2 linked regions of the Celeribacter indicus genome follow. The protein of the gene in region 1 binds, or shares a complex with, the protein of each later gene. Links are inferred from orthologs where the notes say so. Each region holds a gene or a part of one and is shown on either strand. Other genes may lie near its edges.

Region 1 (7,897 bases):
AAAAGGAGAGGTGCAAGCCTTGAATTGAAGCCCAGGTAAACGGCGGCCGTAACTATAACGGTCCTAAGGTAGCGAAATTCCTTGTCGGGTAAGTTCCGACCTGCACGAATGGCGTAACGACTTCCCCGCTGTCTCCAACATCGACTCAGCGAAATTGAATTGCCTGTCAAGATGCAGGCTTCCCGCGGTTAGACGGAAAGACCCCGTGCACCTTTACTACAGCTTCACACTGGCATCAGGCACAACATGTGCAGGATAGGTGGTAGGCTTCGAAGCAGGGACGCCAGTCCCTGTGGAGCCTCCCTTGAGATACCACCCTTGTTCTGCTTGATGTCTAACCGCGATCCCTCATCGGGACCCGGGACCCTGTGTGGCGGGTAGTTTGACTGGGGCGGTCGCCTCCCAAAGAGTAACGGAGGCGCGCGAAGGTTGGCTCAGAGCGGTCGGAAATCGCTCGTTGAGTGCAATGGCAGAAGCCAGCCTGACTGCAAGACTGACAAGTCGAGCAGAGACGAAAGTCGGCCATAGTGATCCGGTGGTCCCGAGTGGAAGGGCCATCGCTCAACGGATAAAAGGTACGCCGGGGATAACAGGCTGATACTGCCCAAGAGTCCATATCGACGGCAGTGTTTGGCACCTCGATGTCGGCTCATCTCATCCTGGGGCTGGAGCAGGTCCCAAGGGTATGGCTGTTCGCCATTTAAAGAGGTACGTGAGCTGGGTTTAGAACGTCGTGAGACAGTTCGGTCCCTATCTGCCGTGGGTGTAGGATACTTGAGAGGAGTTGCCCCTAGTACGAGAGGACCGGGGTGAACGATCCACTGGTGGACCTGTTATCGTGCCAACGGTAGTGCAGGGTAGCTATGATCGGAAAGGATAACCGCTGAAGGCATCTAAGCGGGAAGCCCCCCTCAAAACAAGGTATCCCTGAGGGCCGTGGAAGACCACCACGTCGATAGGCCGGAGATGTAAGTGCAGCAATGCATTCAGTTGACCGGTACTAATTGCCCGATAGGCTTGATTTGATCCAGTAAAAGCAAAACTCAGCTGCTACGGACAAACCAGAAGCATACACAATCCCTGCTTGACTTGGCTCTTTCCTCGGTTTGGTGGTCACAGCGTCAGTGAAACACCCGATCCCTTCCCGAACTCGGCCGTTAAGCACGACCGCGCCAATGGTACTGCGTCTCAAGACGTGGGAGAGTAGGTCACCGCCAAACCTAGTAAAGAGCCCATAATCTCTCTCAACGATGTGCCCCCGATCGATAAATCGCCCGTGGGCAAAAATACCCTGTCGCGGGGTGGAGCAGCCCGGTAGCTCGTCAGGCTCATAACCTGAAGGTCGCAGGTTCAAATCCTGCCCCCGCAACCAACGATAATTGCGAAACCTCCAAGGCATCCGCCGAGGAGGTTTTTTGCTGTCCGGACGCATTCCGCAGTGATCGTCTGTTGCGCGTCCCCGCAACCAACGATCCCGGCGATAGCAGGTTATCCAGAGCCTGTGCTTCCGAGAGGAAATCAGGGTTCTTCCTGCCAGCGGCAAAGCGCAGGATCGCGCCAAGATCTCCGCGCAACACAATCGCCAATTCCCCATTGTCAGGCACGAGTGTCACCTGATCGACCAGTGACCGGAAGGTCTCGGCAGCCTGGGTGCGGCCATCCTTGTCCTGCAGGTGCTCATAGAGCTGGCTGATCCGCTGCGCATAGAGGCTTGCCATGTTGGGATGCATCAGGGGAGGGGGCTCGTCGGCATTGGCGAGTTTGTCTGCAAGCTCCGCCTTCCGCGCCTCCAGCTTCTCCGCTTTGTCCTTCAATTTGGAGGGCGGGAAGCCTTCGAGGATAGCATCGACAATCTTGTCGAGTTCCTTATCTACCCGCTTCAGTTCCTGCTTCCACCCTTCCAGGTCTGCACCGCGCTCGATGCGGAGCCGGTTCACCTCTTTGGTGAACTCGGCGCAGAACTCCTTGAACAACTCCGGTTCCATCAGGTGCTTGCGCAACCCATTCAGGATAGAGGCTTCCAGCGCATCGCGCCGGATGTTCAGCCGGTTGTCGCAGGTGCCCTTGTTGCGCGCGGTGGAGCAACCGAGCAGATCCTTCGAGATCATGGAGTAGCCGCCACCACAGCAGCCGCATTTGATAAGCCCTGCGAAGAGGTGCTTCGGCCGCCGCCGGTCGTTCAGGAAATTGCTGCTGGTCTCTTTGGCGGGCTCATAGGCCAGTCGGCTCTGCCGTTCCTTCACCGCATCCCAGATATCCTGATCCACGAGCCGAAGCTCGGGAACCTCCTGTGTCACCCAGTCACTCTCGGGGTTCAGCCGCGACACGCGACGCCCGGTATCAGGGTCTTTGATGTAGCGCAGCCGGTTCCAGACCAGCTTGCCGACATAGAGCTCGTTGTTCAGGATTCCCGTTCCACGCTTGGGATTGCCGTGGATAGTGGACGGTCCCCATTCACTGCCCTGCGGGCCGGCGATGCCTTCGCGGTTCAGATCCATGGCGATGGTGCGGGAGGACTTGCCGTCGAGATAATCCGCAAAGATGCGGCGCACGACCCCGGCCTCGGTCTCGTTGATGGTGCGATCACCGCGGACCGCCTCACCACGGTCATCGAACTTCTTCACCACGTCGTAGCCGTAGCAGAGGCCGCCGCCAGATTTGCCGTCCTCGACCCGGCCGCGGAGCCCGCGCCGGGTTTTGTCGGCCAGATCCTTCAGGAACAGGGCATTCATCGTGCCCTTCAGCCCGACATGCAGATGGGTGATCTCGCCCTCAGACAGCGTGAACATCTTCACATCGGCATAGGTCATCCGTTTGAAAATGCCGGCGATGTCTTCCTGATCGCGCGACAGTCGGTCCATGGCTTCGGCCAAGATCATATCGAAGCGTCCGCGGGAGGAATCCATGATCAGCGCTTGGATCCCCGACCGCAGGATCATGCTGGAACCGGAGACGGCATGGTCGGTGTATTCCTCGACGACGGTCCAGCCTTCTTTCTCGGCGCGAAGGCGGCACAGGCGCAGCTGATCTGCGATCGAGGCGTCGCGCTGATTGTCGGAGGAATAGCGGGCGTAGAGTGCGACTCTCATGCGAGGTTCTCCCTAATCTGGGAGGCGGTCGCTCGGCAGTCGGGCCGTCTCCTGTTGAACGAAGTCGCGTGCAGCCTGCCGGGCAAGTTGCCGGACAAGATCGACGAGGCGAGGATCGGGTCTGCGGGCATCGGCCACGCGCGCAACAGCTTCATCTGTGGTCTGGGCGACCAATCGAAGCGTCGTGGCTGTGGTTTGCCGTTGCCGTGCCATGTTCGTCCCATCGGCTGAAATGCCTGTGTCGACGAGACTACCGAGGAAAAATCATCGGTTACAGAGAAGCGCTCGGCGGCGTTCAGGTGTCGATAGGGTGCAAAATAGGGCATTGGCGTAGTCCTGAGCAGCATGGCGTAGCGCAAATACTGGCGCGACACTGTGCGAATGTGCGGCTCACAGGGATTTGAACATCTGCTCGCACAGCGAGACGTTCCAGCCAGGTCCTGTCTCCAGCTTAGGGATACGTCGGTTTGATTTCAACACTCATCCGGGCCAGGCAGTGCTCTTTGCAAGACCAGCGTCGAGGGTGGGTTCATCCCAGTGGTGGGCAGCTCCCAGCCAGCGGTCGACAAATGCCCGAAATTCCGGCTCGCCAAAGCGGACCTGAAACGTGTAGAGCCGATTGACCACCTGACGCATCAGGTCGCGCATCTCATCATCATCAATGCGCGACAGCTCTGTCCACGGGATTTGGTTGCCATCGCCATCGGTGACGAAGACATCCGAGAAATCCCCTGTCCTAGTCACCGGAACACGCCCGGAATGGATTCCTTCAAGCATGGTGTTGCGGACGCAGATCATGGCCATTGCCTTGGCGAGTTGGGCTGCAATGCGCTCTTCGTCCTGCCGTTTCATCTCGTACCCCTGTTCGGTCCCTGCGTGTCCGGCAAACCGAGACTGAGCTGCTGCCCGATGCTCTCGGCATCTTCTGGTTCCAGCGAGGATAGCGTCACGCCGAGAAGCCGCACACCCTTCTCGAAGGGGAACAGGCCCTCCAGCAGTGTCGTGCTGATCGCTGCCAGGTCGTCTGCATCAACCACGCCGCGATCAATCGTCCGGCTGCGGGTGATCTGCTGGAAATCGGCGTACTTTACCTTGAGCGTTACCGTGCGGCCGGTCAATGCTTTGCCCTTGCAGCTTCGCCAGACTTTTGCCGCAAGAGTTTCGACCTCCTGCCGTGCCGGTTCGAGGTCAATGAGGTCCTCGGCGAACGTGTCCTCGGCCCCGATGGACTTGCGTTCCCGGTTGGGCTCTACCTGGCGATTATCGATCCCGCGCGAAATACGGTAGTACCAGCCGCCCGACTTCCCGAAATGGTCGCGCAGGAAATCGGCCGATTTTGCGCGGAGATCGGCGCCGGTCAAAATGCCGAGGCGTTCCATCTTCGCTGCTGTCGCAGGGCCGACACCGTGGAACTTCTTGACCGGCAGCTCGGCCACGAATTGCGGGCCGCGCGCCGGAGTGATGACGGCCTGGCCATTGGGCTTGTTCAGATCGCTCGCCATCTTGGCAAGGAACTTGCAATAGCTGATGCCTGCCGAGGCGTTGAGGCCCGTCACTTCCTTGATCCTGCTCCGGATGATCTGTGCGATCTCTGTCGCAATGGCGATGCCCTGCTTGTTCTCGGTGACATCGAGATAGGCTTCATCCAGCGACAAGGGCTCGATCAGGTCGGTATGCTCTGCAAAGACCTTGCGGATCTGCGCCGAGACGGCGCGATAAACCTCGAAGCGCGGCTTAACGAAGATCAGATCCGGGCAGCGCCGTTTCGCAGTGACCGAAGGCAGGGCCGAGCGCACGCCGAAGGCGCGGGCCTCATAGCTGGCGGCAGCCACGACACCTCGGGCCGCTGAGCCACCGACCGCGACCGGCTTGCCGCGCAGCTCGGGATTGTCGCGTTGTTCGACCGAGGCATAGAAGGCATCCATATCGACATGGATGATCTTGCGGACCTTGCCGTCCCGATCATCCGTCTCCCCGATCTGCTCCGCTTGTCCCGACATGGAAATGCTCACCTGACCTCGGGTGCCGGTTTTTCGATGAGTTCAAGCAGGTCGTCATCGAGTACGCGTTGCAGTGCCTTTGCCTCAGGCCAGTCTGCCGTCAGCCAGGTCTCGACGTCTTCGCGGCTTGTGAGGATCGCTATGGCTCTGGTGCTCATGATCATTGCCGAAGGAAGTGGCGCGGGCGCGATTTGGTTGCACATCTCAGGCACCTTGTTGTTTGCCGGGCACATCCTCTCCCCCTCGGCTTAAGTGCCGCCAATGCCGCCCATCCGTTGCGGATCTTAGGCAATACCGCCAACCTGCTGGTGATACGCAATGTGATGGTCTGCCTGGCAGTCACCTCACTTGGCCTCTTAGGATTGCGGGCCGGTTGGTCGGGGTAAACACCGGTTTATGACGCTTTGATCGAGGTCAGTCCGTTTGCCTCATTCCGCTCGTTGCCTAGGCCGCCACGGAAGACGGTAACATCCGTCCCAATAGCTTCTTCAACGCATCGACGTGCGATCGCGAGGGACCGGTCATGACAAGGGTTGCGACGTGAAGGGCCTCTTCGGCGCCTTCACGTGAGATGGCGTATCGGGTGCAAATCGGTTCTGGCGGGAGATCGCCGTGATGGGGGTAGAGCAACATGACGTCCCGGCAGCCATAGAGTTGGCTGTAGGCCATCAACTGATACACGTCGGCCTGGCTGATCCCCTGTTTGGGGTCGTCGATGCGGGGGGCCATCCGCTTCCATTTCGTGTCCACGACAAGCACCGTTCGATCTCCGTGCCTGATGATGAGGTCCGGCTTGGTCCGAAACCGCCCTTTATCGGCTTCGAACAGGCAGTCCCGGTGGCCACCTTGCGCTGCAACACGGTAACCGCTTCCGGCCAAAGCACGGGTGACCAGTCGTGCGACGTATTGCTCGAACAAGGCATTCATCTCGAACAGGAGCGCATGGCCATCCATGGATCCTGCGCTGGTCTGCTGATGCCGATCCCCGAGAAGCAGGCGCGCGAAGGATACGAGCTCGCGCCACCGTTGGTTTGTTCGATCCAGAGTGATCTGGTCCCATCGGAGCGCAGGGACGGGAACCTCGGCCACATCCGCATAGGCGAAGCCCAGTTCGCGCAGGATGCGCTGATTGTCGGGGGCCTGGGCCACGTGCTGCAAACGGGTGACGGCAGCGCGCATCACCTGGTTGAGGGCGATGTCGGAGGACAGCTCGTCGTACCGACAGGCCAGCCGCTGCGGTGCCACCGCATGGCGCGAGAACTGCCGGGCAGCGTCGAGCCTGCCGCGCAGAGCGGGGAGGTCGTCTGCATGGTCCACATAGCGGCGCGGCAGACCCATGCGCACCGCTTCCATCAGGCGGGCGCAGAACAGGCGGATCAGCAATTCGAGGATGGTGTCCGTCTGCCATCCGAGCTGGGCCAGCGAGCCTGCATCGATCCGCAGATCGTGAACCACCGCGAGCATGTGGATAAGACGGCGACGCAGGGCTTCGTCAGAGGCGTCGTGTTCTCCAAGACCTTCGATCTTGGGAAGGATCTCCAGCTGACAGCCCTGTGCTGCGATCACGCCGACCACACCGCGGGCCCGCAAGCCCTTGCGGCCGTGTTCGAGCACGCCTTCGCCGCCACGCCCCGCGAAGCTCGAGCGCGCCGCCACGGCGGCAATCCGATCAGCCTCGGCGGTCGGGATGGTCGTGTCGTCATCCCCATAGCCGATGCGCTGCCATTCGCGGAGCGTGCGGCGGATCATGAGCCGAGAAGCCGCGCGTAATCGAAGCCGTCTTCGCGCACGTCCCACCGGAAGCGCGGCATCGCCTCACCATTGTCGAGCCCCGGCGGTGCCTTGAGGACTGACCTGTTCAGAAAGCCCCCCGTGATGGGCCTGTCATGCGTCTCGAGATCGCCGAGTACCGCGGCGATCTTGCCCCAATCCTCGAAGAAGTACTCGGCCAGCAGCGGGATCACCTTGTGCCGCATCGCTGCGTCCACATCCGCGCGGGTGTTGCAGCCGGTGAAATAGGCATGCCCGATCTGGTGATCGCGATCGTAGAGGTATTCAATGCGTTCATTGATGATGGTCAAAAGGTTCGGCAGATCGATGCCGGTGTGGGTCACGGTATCCTTCAGGACGGCCGGATCGGGCATCATTTCCCGGAACGTGAACCGGCGTCGCAGCGCTGTGTCGAGCAGAGCGATGGAGCGGTCTGCCGTGTTCATCGTGCCGACGATATGCAGGTTCGACGGGACACCGAACTCATCCCCCGAATAGGGCAGGCGCACCTTGAGCTGGTTGGGCTGGCCGAGCCGCTTGTCCGGTTCCAAGAGCGTGATCAGCTCTCCGAACACCTTGGAGATATTGGCCCGGTTGATCTCGTCGATGATCAGGACGAAGGGTTCGGGTTCGGACGGCCCCTCGTTCTGCTGGCTGTTCATGTAGCGCTCGAGGGCCGGGACGTTGAGCTCGGCGTCATAGAGGGCGTAGATTGATTTCTGGGAGAACTTCCGGGAATAGATCTCGCCGACAGGCACGCCCTCTCGGTCGATCCAAAGCCAGCGGACGGCTCGCCGATGGGCATATCCGCCCTCGGGACGTGGGGCAAACTCGTACCCGCCCGTAAACTCCCCGATGGCTCGAAACAGCCCATTGCCTTTGGAAACGATGACGATGTCGCCCTTTCGGACCCAGTTCCGGAAGATGAAGGGCATTTGCACCATGCCGGATCTGGCATCGACAGCGCCGTTCTGGTCGCCGTGGGCCTTGCAGGCGTCGATGATCGCCTCTCGGCTTTCGAACTTGTCGTCCGACCAG
Region 2 (3,487 bases), 930 kb from region 1 along the record:
TGCGCCGAAATCCTCGGCCAGCGCGCGGCCGTTGGCAAGGATGAGCGAGATCAGGAGCGCCTTTTGCTCGCCCGTCGAACATTGGTCGGCGGGCACGCCTTTGGTGGTATAGACCGCCCCGAGATCGGCGCGGTGCGGCCCGACGAGGGTGCGCCCGGCGGCAAGGTCGCGCGGCCGGGTGTCGCGCAGGGCCGCAATGAGATCCACCTCCCCCTCCGGCAGGGGCATGTCGTCTGAAGACCGCAGCGCGAGGGCCGCGGCGGGAAATGCGGTCTCTGCCCCCGCCTGAGCCCGCTCGAGCCGGTCGAGCGCGGAAAGCCGGTTCGCCATGATCGCCGCGGCGTGCCCGGCCATCTGGGCCTCGAGCGCATCATACCAATGCGCGTCGCGCACCATGTCCTTCAACAGCCTGTTGCGCTCCCGCATCGCCTTTTCATAGGCCAGAACCGCCTCGGCATGGGTCGGCTCAAAGCTCATCACCATCCGGTCGAGAAAGCGCCGGCGCCCCTCCGCCCCCTCGATCCAGAGCCGGTCCATCGAGGGCACGAGCCAGACCACGCGGGCGATCCGGCCCAGCGCGACCTGTGGCGCCACCTTGCCATCGATGCGCACGGAGCGCGACTGGCCGGGCTCGGCCCAGGTTTCGAGTTCGTGGCGCTGATGCAGGGATATGAGGTCCGCGCGGATCTTCCAGCCGAGATTTTCCGGCTTACGCGCGATCTCGTCCGGCGCGGCGCGGCGCAGCCCGCGGCCCGGCGAGAGGAGCGAAACAGCCTCGAGGATATTGGTCTTTCCCGCCCCGTTCGGCCCCCAGATGGCCACAGGCCGCCCGTCCAGCTCGAGACGCGCGGCCTTGTGGGAGCGGAAATGCGACAGGCTCAGTTCTTCGAGGAACAGCCTGCCCATCACGCCGCTCTGATCTTTTTGCTGCCGGAAATACTCACACCCGCATCGGCATCACGACATAGACTGCGGAGGTGTCGTTGCCCTCGCGCATCAGCGTCGGATCGCCGGAGGAGTTGAACAGGAAGACGGCGTTCTCGCGATCGACCTGCGAGGCGATCTCCAGGAGGTATTTCGCGTTGAACCCGATCTCCAGGCGTTCATCGCTATAGGCAACCGCAAGCTCCTCCTCCGCGGCGCCGCTGTCGGGCGCGTTCACGGAAAGCGTCAGCCTGTCGTCCTCGAGCGTCAGCTTCACCGCGCGGGAGCGCTCGGAAGAGACCGTGGCCACGCGGTCCACGGCCTTCGCGAATTCGGCGGCGTCGACTTCGAGCTTGCGCGAATTGCCCATCGGGATGACGCGCGTGTAATCGGGGAAGGTGCCGTCGATCACTTTCGAGGTAAGCGTGATCTCGGGGGTGGCGAAGCGCACCTTCGCCTCGGACACGGAGACCGCGATCTGCATCTCGTCGTCATCGAGCAGCTTGCGCAGCTCGCCCACCGTCTTGCGCGGGACGATCACGCCCGGCATGTCATCCGCCTCGGGCGGCAGGGCGGCGTCGATCCGTGCGAGCCGGTGGCCGTCGGTCGCCACGCAACGCAGCACGCGGCCGTTTTCGCCCTCCGCAACATGCATGTAGACGCCGTTGAGGTAATAGCGCGTCTCCTCCGTCGAAATCGCGAATTTCGACTTGTCGAACAGGCGGCGCAGCACCGGCGCGGGTACGGCGAAATTGCTGTCGTACTCCGCCGAGGCCATCACCGGGAAATCTTCCTTGGGCAGCGTAGCAAGGGAGAAGTTCGACCGGCCCGCCTCGACCGTCAGGCGTCCCGTCGCGCTGTCGTCGGTGAGCTGGACCATGGCCCCGTCGGGCAGCTTGCGCACGATCTCGTGGAGCGTCACGGCGGACACGGTGGTCGCCCCGGCCCGTTCGACCATGGCCGAACATTTGTCGACGACCTCGATATCCAGGTCTGTGGCACGGAAGGAGACGGTGTCGCCCTCCGCCTCGATCAGCACATTGGCGAGGATCGGTATGGTGTTGCGGCGCTCGACCACGGATTGTGCCTGACCAACGGCTTTGAGAAGCGTGCCGCGTTCGATGCTGATTTTCATACCACCCTCGTGTCTCTCCTAGGCCGGGGCGACGACCGTAGACGATCCGCCGCCAGGCGCAAGAATTCTTTGTTCCCGGACTGTGTTGGCAACCGGCGCGGTCGTCAAGAGAGGCGCGCACCGCCGAGGGCTTTTGTCCCGGTGGTGCAGCGATTGGGACTCACGTTGCCTGCGGCGCCCGTCACGCCTCGAGCGCGCGGCGCAGCAGTTCTATGTCGTCGGCGATCTGGCTGTCGGTCCCCTTCAGTTCCTCGATCCGCCGCACGCCGTGCATCACGGTCGTATGGTCGCGTCCGCCGAAGCGGCGCCCGATCTCGGGCAGAGATCGCGATGTGAGCTGCTTGGCGAGATACATCGCCACCTGGCGCGGCCGCGCGATGGAGCGCACACGCTTCGGGCCGATCATGTCGGAGAGGCGGATCGCATAATGTTCGGCAACCTTGCGCTGGATTTCCTCCACCGTGACCTTGCGGTCGGACTGCTTGAGGATGTCGGACAGGCATTCCTGCGTCAGATCGAGCGTGATCTCGCGCCCGACGAGCGAGGCGAAGGCGAACAGGCGCATGAGCGCGCCCTCGAGCACGCGCACGTTGGTGGAGATGCGATGTGCGAGGAATTCGAGCACGCCTTCCGCAAAGCGGAGGTCGGGATATTGGGCGCGGTAAGTCTCCGCCTTGGTCTGGAGCACGCCGAGGCGCAGCTCGTAATCCGTCGGGTGCAGATCGACCACGAGGCCGCATTGCAGGCGGGAGCGGATGCGGTCCTCCATATCCTTGATTTCGCCCGGCGCACGGTCGGCGGAGATGATGATCTGCTTGCCCTGGTCGACGAGCGCGTTGAACGTGTGAAAGAATTCCTCCTGCGTCGAATCCTTGCCCGCGATGAACTGCACGTCGTCCACCATGAGCACGTCAACGGAGCGGAAGATCTGCTTGAAGTCGATCATCTGGCGGTCGCGCAGCGCCTGGACGAAGCGGTACATGAACTGTTCGGCCGACAGATAAAGCACCCGCAGTTCGGGACGGCGCTGGCGGATCTCGTGGGCGATCGCGTGCATCAGGTGGGTCTTGCCGAGGCCGACGCCGCCATAGAGAAACAGCGGGTTGAAGGTGACGGGCCCGCCCTCCGCGACGCGGCGCGCGGCGGCGTGGGCCAGTTCGTTGGGTTTTCCGACCACGAAGTTGTCGAAGGTGAAGCGCGGGTCGAGCGGCGCGCCGGGAAGATCCTCGCCCGCCGGTGCGGCGCCGGGGACCTCCGGCGTGGCGTCAACGGGCTGTGCCGACTTCGGTGCGGTGGCGACGGGAGCGGAGGAGCCGGAATGCGGCTCGACCCTGAATTCAACCCGCGAGGCCGGGACGTCGGCGCCCTTCAGATGCGTGAGAATCGTGTCGGAGAAATTGCGGGCCACCCAGTTGGCCATGAAATTGG

The links. The genes of interacting proteins can lie anywhere in the genome.
Region 2: the proteins of dinB (region 1) and dnaN are in contact, whole or in part, in a solved structure (PDB 1OK7), measured with the Escherichia coli proteins. The link is inferred for Celeribacter indicus from one-to-one orthologs.

What each region holds. Positions count from the first base shown.
Region 1 is NZ_CP004393.1:930,128-938,024, forward strand. The notes cover bases 3,020-6,012. They hold dinB (DNA polymerase IV), read right to left. Parts: upstream 5,102-6,012; coding sequence 3,938-5,101; downstream 3,020-3,937. Other genes in these bases: P73_RS24755 (recombinase family protein), read right to left, coding at 3,020-3,089; P73_RS04760 (hypothetical protein), read right to left, coding at 3,570-3,941; P73_RS24765 (hypothetical protein), read right to left, coding at 5,098-5,247; P73_RS04775 (McrC family protein), read right to left, coding at 5,534-6,012. Also shown: more of P73_RS24755, read right to left, coding at 1,329-3,019; more of P73_RS04775, read right to left, coding at 6,013-6,838; P73_RS04780 (AAA family ATPase), read right to left, coding at 6,835-7,897. UniProt on the Escherichia coli protein: Poorly processive, error-prone DNA polymerase involved in translesion repair and untargeted mutagenesis. Copies undamaged DNA at stalled replication forks, which arise in vivo from mismatched or misaligned primer ends.
Region 2 is NZ_CP004393.1:134-3,620, reverse strand. The notes cover bases 1-2,955. They hold dnaN (DNA polymerase III subunit beta), read right to left. Parts: upstream 2,060-2,955; coding sequence 941-2,059; downstream 1-940. Other genes in these bases: dnaA (chromosomal replication initiator protein DnaA), read right to left, coding at 2,241-2,955; recF (DNA replication/repair protein RecF), read right to left, coding at 1-906. In the rest of the region: more of dnaA, read right to left, coding at 2,956-3,487. UniProt on the Escherichia coli protein: Confers DNA tethering and processivity to DNA polymerases and other proteins. Acts as a clamp, forming a ring around DNA (a reaction catalyzed by the clamp-loading complex) which diffuses in an ATP-independent manner freely and bidirectionally along dsDNA.